Regions from separate parts of the Nocardioides sp. NPDC047086 genome, predicted to be linked through region 1. Evidence: riboswitches for the same ligand, from Rfam matches in the RefSeq annotation. Region 1 holds a riboswitch; the other holds the start of a gene.
The links. A riboswitch is a leader RNA that binds a small molecule or an ion and turns the genes downstream of it on or off. The one in region 1 is predicted to bind S-adenosylmethionine.

Region 1 (9,593 bases):
GCTCCCGCACCGGCGTCCTGCCCCGTCCTGACGCCCCGCCGCCCGTCCGCGGGCCGCGCCCGAGGTCGCTGCGTACGTTCCCCACCGGCCGACTCGTCGGTGCGCTCGCGCTCGTGGTCGCCTGCGTCTTCGCCGCGTCCTGGCTGGCCTCCTACGAGCCCGCCCAGGCCGATCAGTCGTCCCAGAGCTCCGACGGCTCCGACGGCTCCGACAGCTCCGAGAACCCGCCCAGCAACACCGACGACGCGGATGACTCGGACGGCTCCGACGACACCGACACCCACAAGTCGGACAACAAGACCCTCAAGCGCCTCGACAAGCTCGACCGCTGGCGCGAGAACCTGGAGAGCTGGAACGTCATCGACGGCGGCCAGTCCGAGGAGTGGGAGGACCAGATCCAGCAGATCCGCGACCTGGTCGAGAAGGGCGAGAGCGCCAAGCGCGAGATGGAGCAGCTGCGCGAGGAGTTCGACAGCCTGGGCAAGCGTGACGGCAAGGACGGCGAGAAGATCCTCGACGGGCTGCTCAAGGGGAACTGACCCGACAAACGGGTGCACGATCAGCGTGGGAGGGTGCAGACTTCGCGTCCATGACCCGACTCCAGCTGGCCCGCACGGCGGTCTTCGTCGCCTTCGCGATCCAGGGCCTGACCTTCGCCTCGCTCATCACCAGGCTCGAGTCGATCGCGACGAAGCTCGACCTCAGCGCCGGCGACGTCTTCGTCGTGCTCGGCATCACCACCGCGGTGGGGGCGGTCGGCAGCGTCGTCTCGGGTCACCTCGCCAGCAGGATCGGCAGCGCCGCGACCCTCTCGCTGATGCTCGCCGGAGCCTCGCTGACCGCGGTGGCGCCCGCCTTCGCGCCGACGATGGTGACCCTGCTGGTCCTCAACGGCGTCTACGGCTTCTTCCTCGGCGGCGTCGATGCCGCGATGAACATGCAGGGCACGGCCACGCAGGACGCGTACGGCCGCCCGCTGATGAACGGCTTCCACGCGATGTGGAGCGCGGCGGCCGTCCTCGGGGCCATCTACGCGACCGTGACGATCGCCCTCGGCGTACCTCTGGGCCTGGACATGATCCCGATCGCCCTCATCGGCCTGGCCGCCAACCTCGCCACCTTCCGGCTCCTGCTGCCGCCGGAGGCGGTCGACGCGGCCGAGAAGAGGCCCAGCGGTACGCTGCGCCCGAAGCCCCCGCTGCCGTGGCTGCCCCTCCTTCTGGTCGCCGTACCGACGTTCGCGATGTGGTTCATCGACTCGGCAGCCTCTGCCTGGGGCGGGATCTATGTCGTCGACGGCCTGGGCGCCGCGGCTGCGGTCGCGCCGGCGATCTACGCCGCCTACCAGCTGGTCCTCCTGGCCATACGCCTCCCCGGCGACCGCCTCGTCGCCCGCTTCGGCCCCGAGCGGGTGATCCGCACCGGCGGCATCGTCGGCGTGGGCGCCCTGGTGCTGATCGTCGTCGCCCCGCACTGGAGCGTGGCGGCCGTCGGCTTCGCGATCCTCGGCGGCAGCCTGGCGATGGTCCCGCCGCAGTCCTTCGTCGCCGCCGCCCACATCTCCCCGGACAACGCCGAGGACGCGATCGCCCGGGTCAACCTCGCCAACTATGCCGGCTACCTCGCCGCGGCGTCCCTGATCGCTGCCGTCGCCGAGCTCTTCGGCGAGCGCTCGATGTTCGTCATCCCGCTGGCGATCTCCGTCCTGATCCCGCTGATGGCCGGCCGCTTCGCGACTCGTCCGGCAGCGAGATCCGAAGGAAAAGAATCACCCTCCGTTTCTTGACTCATTCAAGAATTCGCGTAGGCTCTGGGTTGTGGGGAATGCGGACTACGAACAGCTGCTGAGAGGTGCCTCCCTGCGCGTCACTCGCCCGCGAGTGGCCGTTCTGGGGGCCGTCACCGAGAACGCGCACGCCGACACCGAGACCATCCTCGGAGCGGTGCGCGAGCGGCTTCCCGACGTCTCCCATCAAGCCGTCTATGACTCCCTCGCCGCCCTCTCGGCGGCCGGGATCGTACGCCGCATCCAGCCGTCCGGCTCGGTGGCTCGTTATGAGACCCGGGTCGGGGACAACCACCACCACGTGGTCTGCCGCTCCTGCGGGGCGATCGCCGATGTCGACTGCGCCGTCGGCCATGCGCCCTGCCTGACGGCATCTGATGACAACGGCTTCACGATCGACGAGGCCGAGGTCATCTACTGGGGCACCTGCGCGGACTGCAGCCTGTCCCAGGGGTAGAGCCCGCGCCGGCTGAGGTTGTCATCGGCCGGCGCAACACATGTGAATCACAGCGTCTGGCAGCAGCCAGTCCGATCAGAAACGGATAGGAATCTCATGACTGAAGAGGCCGTGAGCAAGTGCCCGGTGATGAACGCAGGCCGCGTTCACCCCACCGTCGGCAATGCCAACCAGGAGTGGTGGCCGAACAAGCTCAACCTGAAGATTCTCGCCAAGGACGCCCCTGTGAGCGACCCGATGGGCGAGGACTTCGACTACGCGAAGGCTTTCGAGTCCCTGGACCTGCCTGCCGTCAAGGCGGACATCGCCGCGGTCATGACCGACTCCAAGGACTGGTGGCCGGCTGACTTCGGTAGCTACGCCGGGCTCTTCGTCCGGATGGCGTGGCACGCCTCCGGCACCTACCGCAGCCACGACGGTCGCGGTGGCGCCGGCCGTGGCCAGCAGCGTTTCGCGCCGCTCAACTCCTGGCCGGACAACGTCTCCCTCGACAAGGCCCGTCGTCTGCTGTGGCCGGTCAAGAAGAAGTACGGCAAGAACCTCTCCTGGGCCGATCTGATGGTCCTGGCGGGCAACGTGGCGATGGAGGAGGGCGGCTTCAAGACCTTCGGCTTCTCGGGCGGTCGCGCGGACGTCTGGGAGTCCGACGATGACATCTACTGGGGTCCGGAGAAGGTCTGGCTCGACGACGAGCGCTACACCGGCGACCGCGACCTGCAGGCGCCGCTGGCCGCTGTCCAGATGGGTCTGATCTACGTCAACCCGGAGGGTCCCAACGGCGAGCCCGACCCGATGAAGTCCGCGGTGGACATCAAGGAGACCTTCCGCCGGATGGGGATGAACTCCGAGGAGACCGTCGCCCTCATCGCCGGTGGCCACACCTTCGGCAAGACCCACGGTGCCCACCCCGACGATCTGGTCGGCCCCGACCCGGAGGCCGCGCCGCTGGAGAACCAGGGCCTCGGCTGGAAGAACGGCCACGGCACCGGTGTCGGCGCGGACGCACTCACCTCGGGCCTCGAGGTCACCTGGACCTACCACCCGACCCGCTGGGACAACGAGTTCTTCCACATTCTCTACGCCTACGAGTGGGAGCTGTTCGAGTCGCCGGCCGGCGCCAAGCAGTGGCGTCCGAAGAACGGCGCGGGCTCCGACATGGTCCCCGAGGCGCACGGTGAGGGCAAGCGCGAGCCGCGCATGCTCACCTCCGACCTGGCGCTGCGCGTGGACCCGGAGTTCGACGAGATCTCCCGCCGGTTCAGGGACGACCAGGAGGCCTTCTCCGACGCGTACGCCCGTGCCTGGTTCAAGCTGACCCACCGCGACATGGGTCCGAAGAGCCGCTACGTCGGCTCCGAGGTCCCGGCCGAGGACCTGCTCTGGCAGGACCCGCTCCCCGCCGAGGGCGGCGCGACCGACGAGGCCGCGATCTCCGCCGCCAAGACGGCCATCGCCGCGTCCGGTCTGAGCGTGCAGCAGCTGGTCTCGACCGCGTGGAAGGCGGCGGCCACGCACCGTACGTCCGACCACCGCGGTGGTGCCAACGGCGGTCGCATCCGTCTCGAGCCGCAGGTCTCGTGGAAGGTCAACCAGCCCGAGGAGCTCAAGCCGGTCATCGCGAAGTACGAAGAGATCGCGGCCGCGACCGGTGTCTCCTTCGCCGACGTGCTCGTTCTCGCCGGTGGCGTGGGCATCGAGCTGGCCGCCAAGGCCGCGGGCCAGGACGTCACGGTCCCGTTCTCCGCCGGCCGCGTCGACGCGACCCAGGAGCAGACCGATGTCGAGAACTTCGCCTGGCTCGAGCCGGTCGCCGACGGCTTCCGCAACTACGACTCCGGGTTCCTCAACCTCCCCACCGAGTTCCTGTTCCTCGACCGCGCGAGCCTCCTCGGCCTCTCGGCCCCCGAGGCGACGGTCCTGGTCGGCGGTCTGCGTGTGCTCGGCAACAACTGGGACGGCTCCGACCTCGGTGTCTTCACCAAGACCCCGGGCGTGCTGACGAACGACTTCTTCGTCAACCTGCTCGACTACGACCAGCAGTGGACCCCGTCCGCCGACGAGGCGACCTACACCAGCTCCAACGGCTGGACCGGTTCCCGCGTCGACCTGGTCTTCGGTGCCAACTCCGAGCTCCGTGCCCTTGCGGAGGTCTACGGTGCCGACGACGCCAAGGAGAAGTTCGTCAACGACTTCGTCAAGGCGTGGGTCAAGGTCATGGAGAACGACCGCTTCGACCTGAAGCTCCGCTGATCTTGGGGATCTGAAGGCCGTACGCCGCCGCGTACGACCGACACGGAGGCCGGCCCCTTGTGGGGTCGGCCTCCGTCGTCATACCCACCCGGGTAGGATCAACGGCCGCCGCAATCAGTTGCCTAGGTCAGGTGGAGCAATGGAACACCGGAGCGCCGAGCCTCCGAAGGGTCCGACCGGTCCGCCGCCGTCCTGGCGGCCGCCGCCTCCGCCCGCTCCGCGGATCGTGGCCGAGCCACCCCCGGCCACGCCCAGCAGGCCGCCGGGCGCGCGTCGCGCGGCGCCCAGACCGGCCTCCGCCCGGGCCTGGGTCGCCCGGGCCGAGCCTGCCAAGGTCTGGGCGGCCGAGAAGTGGGCGGCGGCCAGGAGCGCGACCTCCAGGGGTTCGACGTCCACGGGTTCGGCCTCCTGGGCTTCGACGAGCTGGCGACGCTGGGGGAAGCTGACGGCGAAGGTGGTGCTGGTCGGGTTCCTGGCCATCGCCCTGATCGGGTCGGTGACGGCGATCGTGACCTACAACCGGATCAACGTGCCGGACCCCAACGCCGCCTTCGAGGTCGAGACCTCGTTCGTCTACTACAGCAACGGCAAGACCGAGCTCGGCCGCTACCAGGAGGGCGACCAGAACCGGACCAAGCTGGACGCCGACGAGATCCCGGAGGTGGTCAAGCACGCCGTGGTGGCCGCCGAGGACCGTACGTTCTACGAGAACAGCGGCGTCGACGTGAAGGGCATCGTGCGAGCCGCGTTCTCCAACACGACCGAGGGCACCGCGGGTGGCGCGTCCACGATCACCCAGCAGTACGTCAAGAACTACTACCTCGACTCGGAGCGCTCCTACTCCCGCAAGCTGAAGGAAGCGGTCATCGCCCTGAAGCTGACCAGGCAGAAGAGCAAGGACCAGATCCTCACCGACTACCTCAACACGATCTACTTCAACCGGGGCGCCTACGGCATCGAGGCGGCCGCGAAGGCCTACTTCGCGAAGTCCACCAAGGACCTCTCGCTGCAGGAGACGGCGGCGCTCGCGGCCATCCTCAACAACCCGGCCGGCTTCGACCCCGCCAGCAGCACCTTCCGCGGCGAGGAGAAGCTGCTCGGCCGCTACCGCTACGTCCTCTCCGGCATGGTCGACCTGGGCTACCTGAAGCAGGCGGATGCCGACAAGGTGAAGGACGCGCTGCCGAAGTTCCCCGCGAAGACGGTGCCGAGCCGGCTCGGTGGCCAGCGCGGCCACGCGCTCACCATGATCAAGGCCGAGCTGCTTGCCCTGAAGGGTGCCGACGGCAAGCCGCTGTTCACCGAGGAGGACATCGACAGCGGTGGCCTGCGGATCACCGCGACGCTCTCGCCGAAGGTGATGAAGGCGTCCGCGACCGCCGCCAAGACGGTCAAGCCCAAGAACCGCAAGGCGTACGTCAAGGACGACCCGGAGCAGAAGAACGCCCTGCACGTGGCGACCGCCTCGGTCGACGTCGGGTCCGGCGCACTGCTCGGCTTCTACGGTGGCCAGGACTATCTCGACAGCCAGCACAACTGGGCCGCGACCGGTGGTCACGCCGGGTCGACGATGAAGGTCTTCGCCACCGCGGCGGCGATCGCGAAGGGCTACTCACTGGAGTCGACCTGGGCCGGTGACTCGCCGTTCACGACCTACACCGGCAAGCCGGTCGTGAACGAGGGTGAGCAAGCCGGGATCGCCGACGGGATGGACTACGGCGAGCACATCACCATGCTCAAGGCGCTGGAGCAGTCGGTGAACACGGCCTACATCGACATGACCGAGTCGATGGGTGGTCCCGAGGCGGGCCGCAAGGCGATCTACGACACCGCGGTGGCCGCGGGTGTCGCCCCGGCGAAGGCGGACCCCAAGTTCCCGGGGATCCCCAGCACCACCACCGACTTCGACCACAAGACCGACGACCGGATCGCCCTCGGCCGCGCCAACGTCAGCCCGATCAACATGGCCAACGCCTACGCCACGATCGCCGACGGCGGCTACCGCCACGACGTGCACGTGGTGAAGAAGGTCCGCGACCGCGCCGGCAACGTCCTCTACAGCTGGAACGGCCGCAAGAACGCCCGGCACGCGATCTCCGAAGATGTCGCCGCCGACGTGACGTACGCGATGCAGGGTGTGGTGCAGAGCGGCTCGGGCCAGAAGGCGCAGCGCATCGGCCGGCCGGTGGCCGGCAAGACCGGCACCGGCACCTGCACCAACGAGCAGTACGTCTGCTCGTCGTGGTTCGTCGGGTTCACCCCGCAGATCGCCACCGCCGTCCGCTACTCGCGCGGCAACGGCGAAGGGAAGCTCGACGGCGGCTGGATGCCGTCCTACTTCGGCGCCGACTATCCCACCGAGACCTGGGCGGCCATCATGGCGAAGGCGATGGAGGGCAAGGAGGTCGAGAACTTCCCGGAGCCGGTCTACGTCGACGGCCAGGATCCCGAGTCCGGTCACGAGAAGCAGCTGATCGCACCGCCACCGCCCCCGGAGGAGGACGACGGCGAGGACTGTGACCCCGTCGCGGAGTTCTTCGGCGCCTGTGACGACGGAGGCAACGGCAACGGCAACGGCAAGCCCTGGCGAGGCCGTCCGTGATCTGAGATGCGTGCCCACCGATCGAGATGACGAGTTGGTGGGCGCGCCCGGTCTCGGGCAGCATTCCGGGCGAAGGTCACGACTGCCAGCGCGAAGCCCCGGCTTGCTGGCGGGCAACCCTCCCACGCGGTGGGGTGCTCCGGGTGACGACCAGGCCCTCGCCGAGGTGGCGCGGGCAAGCGCGTGCTTCGCCGGGCAGCCCTGGGGGAGCCATGACCCGAAGGGTGCCCCATGTCCCTGCTTCCGCTCGTCGGCTCGAACACGCAGGTCCCGCTGCTGGACGGAACCACGACGACGTACGCCAACCTCGATGTCGCCGCCTCGGCGCCTGCGCTGCAAGCCGTGGCCGACCGGGTGGCCGAGGTCCTGCCCTGGTACGCCTCGGTGCACCGCGGCGCCGGCTACCTGTCCCAGGTCTCGACCGCCCTCTACGAGGAGTCGCGCGCGACCATCGGCGCCTATGTCGGCGCCCGCGAGGACGACGTCACCGTCATCGCCCGCAACACCACCGATGCGGTGAACCTGCTGGCCGGTTGCGTACCCGGTCGGGTGCTCGTCCTCGACATCGAGCACCACGCCAACCTGCTCCCGTGGCACCGGGTCGAGGCGGGCGTCACCGCGATCGCCGGCCGCGACACCCTCGCCGGCACCATCGACGCCCTCGCGAGCGAGCTGGCCCGCGGCGACTACGCCCTGGTCGCGATCACCGGTGCCTCCAACGTCACCGGCGAGGCGCTGCCGGTCGGCGAGATCGTCACCCTCGCCCATGCCCACGGCGCCCGGGTCCTCGTCGACGGCGCCCAGCTGCTCGCCCACCGCCACTTCTCGCTCGCCGCGACCGGCGCCGACTACGTCGCCTTCTCCGGCCACAAGCTCTACGCCCCCTACGGCGCCGGCGCCCTGGTCGGGCGCCGCGACTGGCTCGACGTCGGTACCCCCTACCTCGCCGGGGGAGGGGCGGTCGACGACGTGGAGGTGGGCGAGACCACGTGGCAGCCCGCCCCCGCGCGCCACGAGGGCGGCTCGCCCAACGTCATCGGCGCGGACGCCCTGGCCGCGGCCTGTACGACTCTCGGCAGCCTCTCGGCCGCCGAGCTGGACCGCCACGAGGCGTCACTGAGGGGGCGCCTCGTGGCCGGCCTGTCCGCGCTGGAGGGTGTCGACGTCGTGAGGCTCTGGCCCGACTCCGACGAGCCCGTCGGGGTGGTCACGTTCACCGTCGACGGCATCGAGCCCGGCCGGGTCGCGGCCTACCTCTCCGCCGAGCACGGCCTGGGCGTACGCGACGGCCGGTTCTGTGCCCAGCCGCTCCTCAAGCGCCTCGGGCTCACCGGCGGCGCCGTCCGCGCGAGCATCGGCATCGGCACCTCGTTCGCCGACGTGGACCGGCTGGTCGCCGGCGTACGTTCCCTCCTCGCCGATGACGTCCGCGGCGACTACGTCCTCGTCGACGGAGCCTGGACCCTCGCCGATGACCCCCGCCCCCTCGTCGGCCCGGCCGGCCTGACCCGCCTGGCCGACACCGCCGGCTCCTGCGGCGCCGCCGTCTGACCCCCTCCTGCCGAAGCGTCAGCTACGTCGGCCGCTGGTCGAGCCGCGAGGCCGCCTGCGGCCGAGCGTGTCGAGACCAACACAGTCCCCTCCGCGCTCGATTCGACTGTGTTGGTCTCGACACGCCTCCGCCTAGCGGCTCCGGCGGCTCGACCAGCGGCAGGCGGGTGACGCCTCGACGAGGGAGGATGAATCGGGGCGCCCGCGGTGTTGAGGAACTGTGAGCGAACGAGTGCATGGCGAGCGGAAGGTACGCGGCGGCAAGCTGGTCGTCGTCGACGTGACGGTCTCCGCTGACACGATCATCGACGTCGTCCTCTCGGGGGACTTCTTCCTGGAACCCGACGAGGCGCTGGGGTGGCTGACCACGGCGCTGGAGGGACAGTCCGTCGAGGTGTCCCTCGACCAGCTGACCGCGGAGCTGGACGCCGCGGCCCGTGATGCCGAGCTGGTCGGCTTCGGCACCCGTGACATCGCCCTGACGGTGCTGCGGGCGCTGGGCCGGGCCACGACCTGGGACGATCTCGACCTCGAGATCGTCGAGACCGGCCCGCTGTCGCCGACGATGCAGATGGCCCTCGACGAGGTCATCGTCCGCCAGGTGGCCGAGGGCCGCCGCGCCCCCAACCTGAGGTTCTGGGACTGGGCGAGCAGCGCGGTCGTGATCGGCAGCTACCAGTCGCTCTCCAACGAGGTCGACGAGGCCGCCGCCGAGCGTCACGGCATCGAGGTCGTACGCCGCATCTCAGGCGGCGGTGCGATGTTCATCGAGCCCGGCAACACGATCACCTACAGCCTCGCTGTGCCCGACACGCTCGTGGCTGGCATGTCCTTCCAGGAGTCCTACGCCTTCCTCGACGAGTGGGTGCTGCGCGGCCTGCGCAGCGTCGGCATCGAGGCCGCCTACGCCGGTCTGAACGACATCGCCTCCCCGGTCGGCAAGATCG
Region 2 (9,593 bases), on a different contig from region 1:
CCGGCCTCACCGCCGACCTGCTCAGCACCGGCGGCAAGGTCCCGGACGAGGCGGACGACAAGTAGCCCGAGTCGGCGCAACTGTCCCAGCTGTACGGGACAGACGCGCCGGGTCGGCGTCAGGGCTCGCTGCCGGCCGGGTCCTCGGCGCCCGTCGGCTCGCTCGCCTCGGGCGGGAGCTCGGGCAGGTGGTGACCGAACGGGACCTGCTGGACCTGCCCGAGTGCGGCGAGGACGGAGGGCAGCATGGCCTTGGCGGTGCGCTTGTAGCCCATCGCGCTCGGGTGGAAGTGGTCGATGGCGAACATCTCGTCGGGGTTGGTGATGAAGAACGGGCCGACGACGTCGGAGAGCGAGACGACGTGGGCACCCCGGGCGAGAGCGATCTCCCGCTGACCGTCGGCCAGCTGCTTGGCGATCCGGCGGCCGAGCGAGCGCAGCGGCTGCGGCAGGGGCCGCACCGCCCCGACGTCCGGGCAGGTGCCGACGACGACCTCGGCACCACGCTCACGCAGCGCGTCGATGACCTCCCCCAGCACCCGGGTGGAGTCCTTCTGCGGCACCCGGTGGGTGACGTCGTTGCCGCCGACGACGACCACCGCCACGTCGGGTCGGTAGCCCTTCGGCAGCGACTCGAGCTGCGCGGGGAGCATGGACGTCTCGGCCCCGACCACGGCAGCCGTACGCAGCCGCACCGGCCGCAGCAGGGTCTTCGCCGTGCCCTTGGCCAGCCGTGCGCCGAGGGTGCCGCCCCGGGTCTCCGCGCCCAGCCCCGCGGCGATCGAGTCGCCGAGGACGAGGAGCTCGACCGGCGTACCTCCGTAGGTCTTCTTGTAGACCTTGTCGGCGTAGATCGCCTCCTCGCCGAGGGGTTTGCCGATCACATCGCGCGCGTGCGCCGCCTGTCTCTTCAGCAACGTCACGAACCCGGCACCGGCCGCCGCCCCCACCACGCCGATCGCACCGGCGACTCCGGCGGTCGCGGCGACCATGCCGAGCCACCTGGCCTCTTCACTCGTCTTCGCGCTGCTCACGTCTCTTATCTGTAGCGCACGAGGGTGAACGGGCGGTTGGTTCGTCTAGGTATGCAGAGAAACCGTCACTTCCCTCGCGGAGTTCCGCGTGGGAAGTGACGGCTCGGCTACATACCTAGACGAACATCCGCAGCCCTACGCCTGCGAGAGCCCGGCCTCCTCGAAGGCGTCGTAGTTGGGGGCGATGGTGGCGCGAGGGCCGACGATACCGCTGATCGCGTCGAGCGTCTTGAGGCCGTGGCCGGTGTTGATGATGACCGTCTCCAGGCTCGGGTCGAGGGCGCCGGTCTCGACGAGCTTCTTGGTGACCGCGAGGGTGGTGCCGCCGGCGGTCTCGGTGAAGATGCCCTCGGTGCGGGCCAGGAGCACGATCGCCGAGCGGATCTCGTCGTCGGTGACCTCCTCGACGGCGCCACCGGTGGAGCGGGTGGCGTCGAGGACGTAGATGCCGTCGGCCGGGTTGCCGATGGCCAGCGACTTGGCGATCGTGTCGGGCTTGACCGGGCGGATGGCGTCGACGCCGGCCTTGAAGGCGGTCGCGACCGGGTTGCAGCCGGTGGCCTGGGCGCCGAAGATCCGGTAGGGCTTCTCCTCGACCAGACCGAGCTTGATGAGCTCCTTGAAGGCCTTGTCGACCTTGGTCAGCTGGGAGCCGGAGGCCACCGGGATGACGATCTGGTCGGGCAGGCGCCAGCCGAGCTGCTCGGCGATCTCGAAGCCGAGCGTCTTGGAGCCCTCCGCGTAGAAGGGACGTACGTTGACGTTCACGAACGCCCAGCCGTCCTCCTCCGCGGCGATCTCCTGGGCCAGCTTGTTGACGTCGTCGTAGTTGCCGTCGACGGCGATCAGGTTGTCGGTGAAGACCGCGGAGTTGACCTGCTTGGGCTGCTCGAGGTTGCTGGGGATGAACACAGCGGTGGGGATCCCGGCGCGGGCGCCGGCCGCGGCGACCGCGTTGGCCAGGTTGCCGGTGCTCGGGCAGGCGAAGACCTTGGCGTCCAGCTCACGGGCCGCGCTCAGCGCGCAGGCGACCACACGGTCCTTGAACGAGTTTGTCGGGTTGGTCGAGTCGTCCTTCACCCAGAGCTTCTCGATGCCGAGCTCGCGCGCGAGGTTCTTCGCGTCCAGGAGCCGGGTGAAGCCGGGCTCGGTGTTGGGGCTCTGCTCGATGTCGTCGGGCACCGGCAGCAGCGCCTTGTAGCGCCAGATGTTGCGGGGTCCGGCCTCGATCTCCTCGCGGGTCACGGCCGGGAAGTCATACGCCACCTCCAGTGGCCCGAAACACTCCGGACAGGCGTAATGCGGTCCGAGCTCGATCTGGTGGCCACACTCCCGGCACGACAGCGCCGAGGCGTTGCCGAAAGCGCCCTCGCGCAGGCCCTTCGTCTCCGTGGTCGCAGCGCTCATGAGAAACCTCCTCCTCATCTTCCCCGATCACGTCTCTCGCGCCGGGCCGGAATTAGCACCTTGTCCCACGCCCTACCCGTGGTCGGGAGGAGGCTCGTGGTCGGTTGCCGGGACTTCACTGGGCCGTTCCCTCAGTCCCTCTCGATGAGCAATACCGATCGTACGGCAGGCAACCTCCGCCGATCACACCCGGGTTCCACTCCGCGGACCAAGTGTCCGCCATCCGGACAACGAGAAGGGCGGCACGGTGTGACACCGTGCCGCCCCTCCAGGGGACAACCGCACTCAGGCGGCGCGGACCGACTCGGCCTCGCCGCCAGTGGCGGATCCGGCGTCGGCGAGCGCACCGCGTACGACATCGCGTACGTCGCTGACCAGGTTGATCTTCAGCGCCTGCTTCACCTCGTCGGGGACCTCGTCCAGGTCGGGCTCGTTGCGCTGGGGCACGAAGACCTCGGTCAGGCCGGCTCGCTGGGCGGCGAGCAGCTTCTGCTTGAGGCCCCCGATGGGCAGCACCCGGCCGGAGAGCGAGACCTCACCGGTCATGCCGACCTCGCTGCGGACCGGACGACCGGTCGCAAGAGAGGTGAGCGCGGTGACCATCGTGATGCCGGCGCTGGGCCCGTCCTTCGGGACCGCACCCGCAGGCACGTGGACGTGGAGCGAGCGGTCGAGCACCGCCGGGTCGACACCCAGCTCGGCGGCGTGCGAACGGACGAAGGAGAGCGCGATCTGGGCGGACTCCTTCATCACCTCACCGAGCTGGCCGGTGATGTTGAGCCCCGTCTGCCCCTCGGCCGAGGAGGCCTCGATGAAGAGCACGTCCCCGCCGAGCCCGGTGACCGCCAGTCCGGTGGCGACCCCCGGGACAGACGTACGCTCCGCCGACTCCGGCGTGAACCGCGGCCGTCCGACCAGGTCCTTGAGGTTGTCCAGGCCGATCTCGACGTGCTCCGCCCCGGTGGCGAGCTTCGTCGCCACCTTGCGCAGCGCCTTGGCGAGCAGCCGCTCGAGCTGGCGTACGCCCGCCTCGCGGGTGTAGTTCGCGGCCAGCTCGCGCAGGGCGTCGTCGGAGACCGTGGCCTCCTCGGCGGTCACCGCGGCGCGCTCGAGCTGCCGGGGCAGCAGGAAGTCGCGAGCGATGGCGACCTTGTCGTCCTCGGTGTAGCCGTCGATGGTGACGAGCTCCATCCGGTCCAGCAGCGCGCTCGGGATCTGCTCCACGACGTTGGCCGTCGCGATGAAGAGCACGTCGGAGAGGTCCAGGTCGAGCTCGAGGTAGTGGTCGCGGAAGGTGTGGTTCTGCGCCGGGTCGAGCACCTCCAGCAGAGCCGCCGCCGGGTCACCCCGGTAGTCGCTGCCGACCTTGTCGACCTCGTCGAGGAGCACGACCGGGTTCATCGAGCCGGCCTCCTTGATGGCCCGCACGATCCGGCCCGGAAGCGCACCGACATAGGTGCGCCGGTGACCGCGGATCTCGGCCTCGTCGCGGACGCCACCCAGCGCGACCCGGACGAACTTCCGTCCGAGCGAGCGCGCGACCGACTCACCCAGCGAGGTCTTGCCGACTCCTGGCGGGCCGGCGAGCAGCACCACGGCGCCGGAGCCACGGCCACCGATGACCTGCAGCCCGCGCTCGGCGCGTCGGGTCCGCACCGCCAGGTACTCGACGATCCGGTCCTTGACCTCCTCGAGGCCGTGGTGGTCGGCGTCGAGCACCTCACGGGCAGCGGTCACGTCGGTGGAGTCCTCCGTCGTCACACCCCAGGGCAGCTCCAGCACCGTGTCCAGCCAGGTGCGGATCCAGGCGGTCTCGGGGTTCTGCTCGGAACCACGCTCGAGCTTGTCGACCTCGCGCAGCGCGGCCTCGCGTACGGCCTCGGGCAGGTCGGCGGCCTCGACGCGGGCCCGGTAGTCGTCGGAGCCCTCGGGCTCGCCCTCGCCGAGCTCCTTGCGGATCGCGGCGAGCTGCTGGCGCAGCAGGAACTCCCGCTGCGTCTTCTCCATGCCCTCGCGTACGTCCTCCGCGATCTTGTCGCTGACCTCGGACTCGGCGATGTAGTCCTTCGCCCAGGCGATCACCTTCTCGAGACGCTCGGTGACGTCCGGCGTCTCCAGCAGCTCGCGCTTGGCATCGTCGTCGAGGTACGGCGCGTAGCCGGCGGTGTCGGCGATCTCGGACGGCTCGGTGAGCCGGTTGACCTGGTCGATGACCGGCCACGCCTCGCGACGCTGGAGCACCGCGACGACCAGCCGCTTGTACTCCTCGGCCAGCTCCTTCGCGTGCTCCGTCGTCGTCTCGGTGGCGGGCTCGACCTCGACCCACAGCGCGGCACCGGGTCCGGTCACGCCGGAGCCGATCTTGGCCCGGCCGACGGCCCTCAGCACCGCCGCGGGCTCACCGCCCCGGAACCGGCCTACGCGCTCGATCGTGGCGACGGCACCGTACGTCGCATACCGGTCCCCCAGCCGCGGCGCGACCAGCAGGCGGCTGTCCGAGCCTGCCCTGGCGGCGTCGATCGCAGCCTGCGCGGCCTCGTCGAGCTCGATGGGCACGACCATCCCCGGCAGGACCACGGCATCCGAGACGAACAGCACAGGAAGCTTGTCCATTGCGGACCCTCCTAGAAGAGTTGAGTGATACCGGCTCAACTTCCGGGAGCAACCGGATGTTCCCTCCGGTTAGGCTGTTCGCTGTGAGCGGACAGACGTCGCGGTGTCACCCCTGGCGCGCCTCGTCGGTCAGCCGCCCCAGCAGCCCCAGCACACCCTCCGGCCCCGCGACCTCGAGATCGGCGAGATCCGCGAGCGGACCCCGGTCGGGCCCGGCGTGGGAGTAGACGAGGAGGGTCGGCGAGCCGGTGGTCTTCCCCCAGGCCCGGACGGCCTCGAACGCCTCGATGTCACCCAGGTCGTCACCGCCGAACAGGATCGCGCCGGGCGAGACCTCCTCGACCAGGGTCGAGATCGCGTGGCCCTTGTGCATCCCGGGGGCGCGTACCTCGATGACCTGCTTGCCGGGCTCGACCACGAGCCCGTGCTCGCCGGCCAGCTCCGTCAGCGGCGGGAGCAGGCGCGCGGCGAGAGCGTCGGGGTCGGGGAACCGGCGGGTATGGACCCCGACGGCGAGACCCTTCTCCTCGATGTAGGCGTCCTGCGCCCCATGAGCGGAGAGCACCGCCGGCAGCGCCGCCTCGAAGGCGGCCAGTCCCTCGGGCGGCGGCGGGCCGACGACGACCCGGTCGGCACCGCTCCAGCGCTCGTTGCCGTACTGCCCGAACACGTACAGCTCCTTGCCCGCCTCCGCGAGCGCGTCGGCGATCGCGGCCAGGCCACCGAGCTCGACGACCTGTCCGGCCGGCCGGCCGGTGACGATGGCGAGCGCCTTCACCCGGGACGCGAGCGCGATCAGGACCGAAGCCGCGTCCGGATGGATCCGGGCCGCGGCCGGGTCCTCGACGATCGGCGAGAGCGTCCCGTCGAAGTCGAGACCGACGAGGGTCTCGGCGGCGACAGCTGCGATCGCGGCGTACTTCTGGTCACCTGCGGCGCCATCAGGCTGGAGTTCGGCCATGCCTCAACTGTGACACGGCAACCACCGTGGAGCAGACCGGGAGGCCTCCGCCGTGCGTCAGATCACACACGTTCGAGAACGGCCGGAAAGCCTCAGAGAGCCCCGGTCAGAACCACCGTCAGCCGGTCGCCCTTCATCGAGCCCTCGACCGAGGGATGGGTGCGTTTGATCCCGAGGTCGTCGGCGAGCTGCTGGCCCTCGCGCTTCATCTCGCTCGGGTAGTAGACGGTGTTCTCCGGGACCGAACCCATCCAGTTGTCCTCACCGACGACGTTCCAGCCGACCGTGGTCGCCTTCGCCGCGACGTCGCTGGCCAAGCCCGCGATGTTGGACTGGTTGTAGACCTCGACGCTGACCTTGGCACGGTCGACGGGGGAAGGCTCGGCCTTCGGCGGCTTCGTCTCCTCGGCCTTGGCCGCCTTCGGCGAGGCGGACGGTGAGGCCGAGGGGCTGCCACCGGCCTGGGCGATCTCCTTGCCCTCGTCTCCGTCGCCACCGGTGATCCAGAAGATGATCACCGCAGCGACGACCGCCACCACGCTCAGCGCGATGACGGGTGTGGGGAGCGCGACGCCACGCTCCCCCTTCGAAGGACGTACGCAGCCGGTCATTCAGACCTCGAAGCCGAGCCGTCTCGCCGAGCGCTGACGCTGCCGGGCCGCGCGGAGCCGTCGCAGGCGGCGCACGAGCAGGGGGTCGGCCTCGAGGGCCTCCGGCTTGTCGATGAGGGCGTTGAGCACCTGGTAGTAACGGGTGGCGGACATGTTGAAAGCCTCACGGACGGCGGCTTCCTTGGCTCCGGCGTACTTCCACCACTGACGCTCGAAATCAAGGATCTGCTTGTCGCGCTCGCTGAGGCTCGCGGGGTCCTCGCCTGGGCCTGTGACCTGCACGTTGACAGCGCTCATTCCTCGTCCCCCGGTGTCGTCTGCATCTGACCACACCCTAACGCGCCGAACTACACCGCTGTGGTTCACCCTCCCGGCGTGTTACTCGACAGGTATTCCTCGCAAGGGGCCGGAAGTCGTGGGTGGAACGACACGGCGCCGAACCTGGCCCCCGTCCATTACAGTCGGAGATGTGCAGGCTGACCTGGTAATCGTGGCCAATCGGCTCCCCGTCGATCGAGTGGAGATGCCGGACGGCACGAAAGCGTGGCGACGCTCGCCAGGAGGTCTGGTCAGCGCCCTCGAACCGGTCCTTCGGGCCAACGACGGCGTCTGGATCGGCTGGCCCGGCGGCACCGACGAGGACCTCGAGCCGTTCGAGGACGACGGACTCCACCTGCTGCCGATGACGATGACCGCCCAGGACATCGAGGAGCACTACGAGGGCTTCTCCAACGGCACGCTGTGGCCGCTCTACCACGACGTCGTGGCCAAGCCGGAGTTCCACCGTGAGTGGTGGGACGGCTATCAACGGGTCAACCAGCGCTTCGCCGAGAAGTGCGCCGAGGTCGCCGCCAAGGGCGCGACCGTCTGGGTGCAGGACTACCAGCTCCAGCTGGTGCCGCAGATGCTGCGCGAGCTCCGCCCCGACCTGCGCATCGGCTTCTACCTGCACATCCCGTTCCCGCCGGCCGAGCTCTTCCAGCAGGTCCCGTGGCGCCGCCAGCTCCTCGAAGGACTCCTCGGCGCCGACCTGGTCGGCTTCCAGCTCCCCCAGGCGGCCCAGAACTTCGTCCGCCTGGTGCGCCAGCGCGTCGGCCACAAGACCCATCGCGACCTGGTCTATCTCCCCGACGGGCGCACCGTGCACGCGGCCGCCTTCCCGATCTCGATCGACTTCGTCGGCTTCGACGAGATGGCCCACGACGAGGGCGTCAACCAGCGCGCCAAGGAGATCCGCGAGCAGCTCGGTGACCCGAAGAAGATCCTGCTCGGCGTCGACCGGCTCGACTACACCAAGGGCATCTACGCCAGGCTGCGCGCCTTCGGCGAGATGCTCCGCGACACCGAGCTCGACGTCGAGGACGTCATCTTCGTCCAGGTGGCGGTGCCCTCTCGCGAGCGCGTCGAGCAGTACCGCAAGCTGCGCGACGACATCGACCGCCTCGTCGGCCGCCTCAACGGCGACCTCGGCCGCATCGGCCGCCCGGCGATCTCCTACCTCCACACCTCGCTTCCCCGTGCAGAGATGGCCGCGCTCTACCGCGCCGCCGACATCATGGTCGTCACCCCCTACCGCGACGGCATGAACCTGGTCGCGAAGGAGTACGTCGCCTGCCGCTACGAGGACGACGGCGCCCTCGTGCTCTCGGAGTTCGCCGGCGCTGCCGAGGAGCTGCGCCAGGCCTGGCTGGTGAACCCCTACGACATCAACGGGATGAAGGCCGCCCTCCTCGAGGCCTACCAGGCCGAGCCGAAGGAGCTCACCCGCCGGATGAAGGCGATGCGCAAGCAGGTCGCCTCCAAGGACGTACGTTACTGGGCCGACTCCTTCCTCGAGGAGCTCGCCGCGGTGCAGGGCAGCCACACCAAGAACGTGCTTCCGCCCAACGCCCACTGAGGCCTGCCAGGTGGCTAGAGTCGAGCCGTGACCACCAACTCTGACCCGATCAGGTGGGGAATTCTCGGCACCGGCCGGATCGCCCACTCCCTAGCCACCGATCTGATGCTCGTCCCCGACGGCCGACTCGTGGCCGTCGGGTCACGGAGCACGGAGTCCGCGGAGACGTTCGCGAAGGAGTACGCCGCCAACGGCCCGGTCCGCGCGCACGGCTCCTATGAGGAGCTGGCCGCCGACGAGGACGTCGACGTCGTCTACATCGCCTCGCCCCACTCTCACCACCTCGAGCACGCCACCCTCGTGCTCGAGGCCGGCAAGCACGTGCTGTGCGAGAAGGCGCTGACGCTCAACGCCGCCGACTCGCAGAAGATGGTCGACCTGGCCACCTCCAAGAAGCTCTTCCTCATGGAAGCCATGTGGATGGCCACCAACCCGATCATCCGGCGCCTCGTCGCCGACGTGCGGTCGGGCCGCTTCGGGGTTCCGCGTCACGTACACGCCGAGCTCGGCTTCGTCGCCGACCCCGAGAGGCACCAGCGCCTGCTCGACCCGGCGCTCGGCGCGAGCGCGCTGCTCGACATGGGCATCTACCCGCTGACCTTCGCCCACCTGCTCTTCGGAGAGGCCCGCGCGCTGACCGCTCAGGCCAACCTCGGGGAAGGCGCCGACGGCGCGACCTTCGACCTCGACCTGGTGATGACCGGGAAGTACGCCGGCAACGAGCTCTCCACCATGGTCTCCTCGGTCACCTCCTACTCCTCCCGCGCGGCCGCCATCGCCACCGACCGGGGCCGGATCGAGCTGACCGACTTCCACCACCCGTCCTCGGCGGTCTTCACGCCGGCCGACGGCGGCGAGCCCGTCGAGATCGTCGGCGACGAGCCCGTCATCGGCGCTGGGTACGGCAACGAGATCGTCGAGGTCCAGCGGTGCCTGCGCGAGGGCCTCCTGGAGTCCCCGCTGGTGCCCCACAGCCAGACGCTCAGCCTGATGCGCCAGATGGACATGATCCGCGAGTCCATCGGCGCCCGCTACGCCACCGAGTCCTGACGAGACGTCACCCCCGTCGGC

Region 2: another riboswitch for S-adenosylmethionine. It lies ahead of thrC (threonine synthase); the one in region 1 lies ahead of ABZ796_RS16260 (aminotransferase class V-fold PLP-dependent enzyme).

The regions. Positions count from the first base shown of each region.
Region 1 covers NZ_JBEYUV010000021.1:55,889-65,481, reverse strand. Annotated here, with positions in the region: gene ABZ796_RS16290 (protein kinase) at 1-539, shown strand, start outside; gene ABZ796_RS16285 (MFS transporter) at 590-1,786, shown strand; gene ABZ796_RS16280 (Fur family transcriptional regulator) at 1,818-2,243, shown strand; gene katG (catalase/peroxidase HPI) at 2,340-4,493, shown strand; gene ABZ796_RS16270 (hypothetical protein) at 4,608-4,973, opposite strand; gene ABZ796_RS16265 (transglycosylase domain-containing protein) at 4,951-7,095, shown strand; SAM riboswitch class IV at 7,170-7,283, shown strand; gene ABZ796_RS16260 (aminotransferase class V-fold PLP-dependent enzyme) at 7,327-8,646, shown strand; gene ABZ796_RS16255 (biotin/lipoate A/B protein ligase family protein) at 8,867-9,593, shown strand, end outside.
Region 2 covers NZ_JBEYUV010000002.1:42,804-52,396, forward strand. Annotated here, with positions in the region: gene ABZ796_RS02070 (AMP-binding protein) at 1-65, shown strand, start outside; gene ABZ796_RS02075 (SGNH/GDSL hydrolase family protein) at 119-1,033, opposite strand; gene thrC (threonine synthase) at 1,169-2,440, opposite strand; SAM riboswitch class I at 2,452-2,591, opposite strand; gene lon (endopeptidase La) at 2,726-5,053, opposite strand; gene otsB (trehalose-phosphatase) at 5,160-6,014, opposite strand; gene ABZ796_RS02095 (LytR C-terminal domain-containing protein) at 6,107-6,625, opposite strand; gene ABZ796_RS02100 (DUF3263 domain-containing protein) at 6,626-6,922, opposite strand; gene ABZ796_RS02105 (trehalose-6-phosphate synthase) at 7,095-8,522, shown strand; gene ABZ796_RS02110 (Gfo/Idh/MocA family oxidoreductase) at 8,550-9,572, shown strand.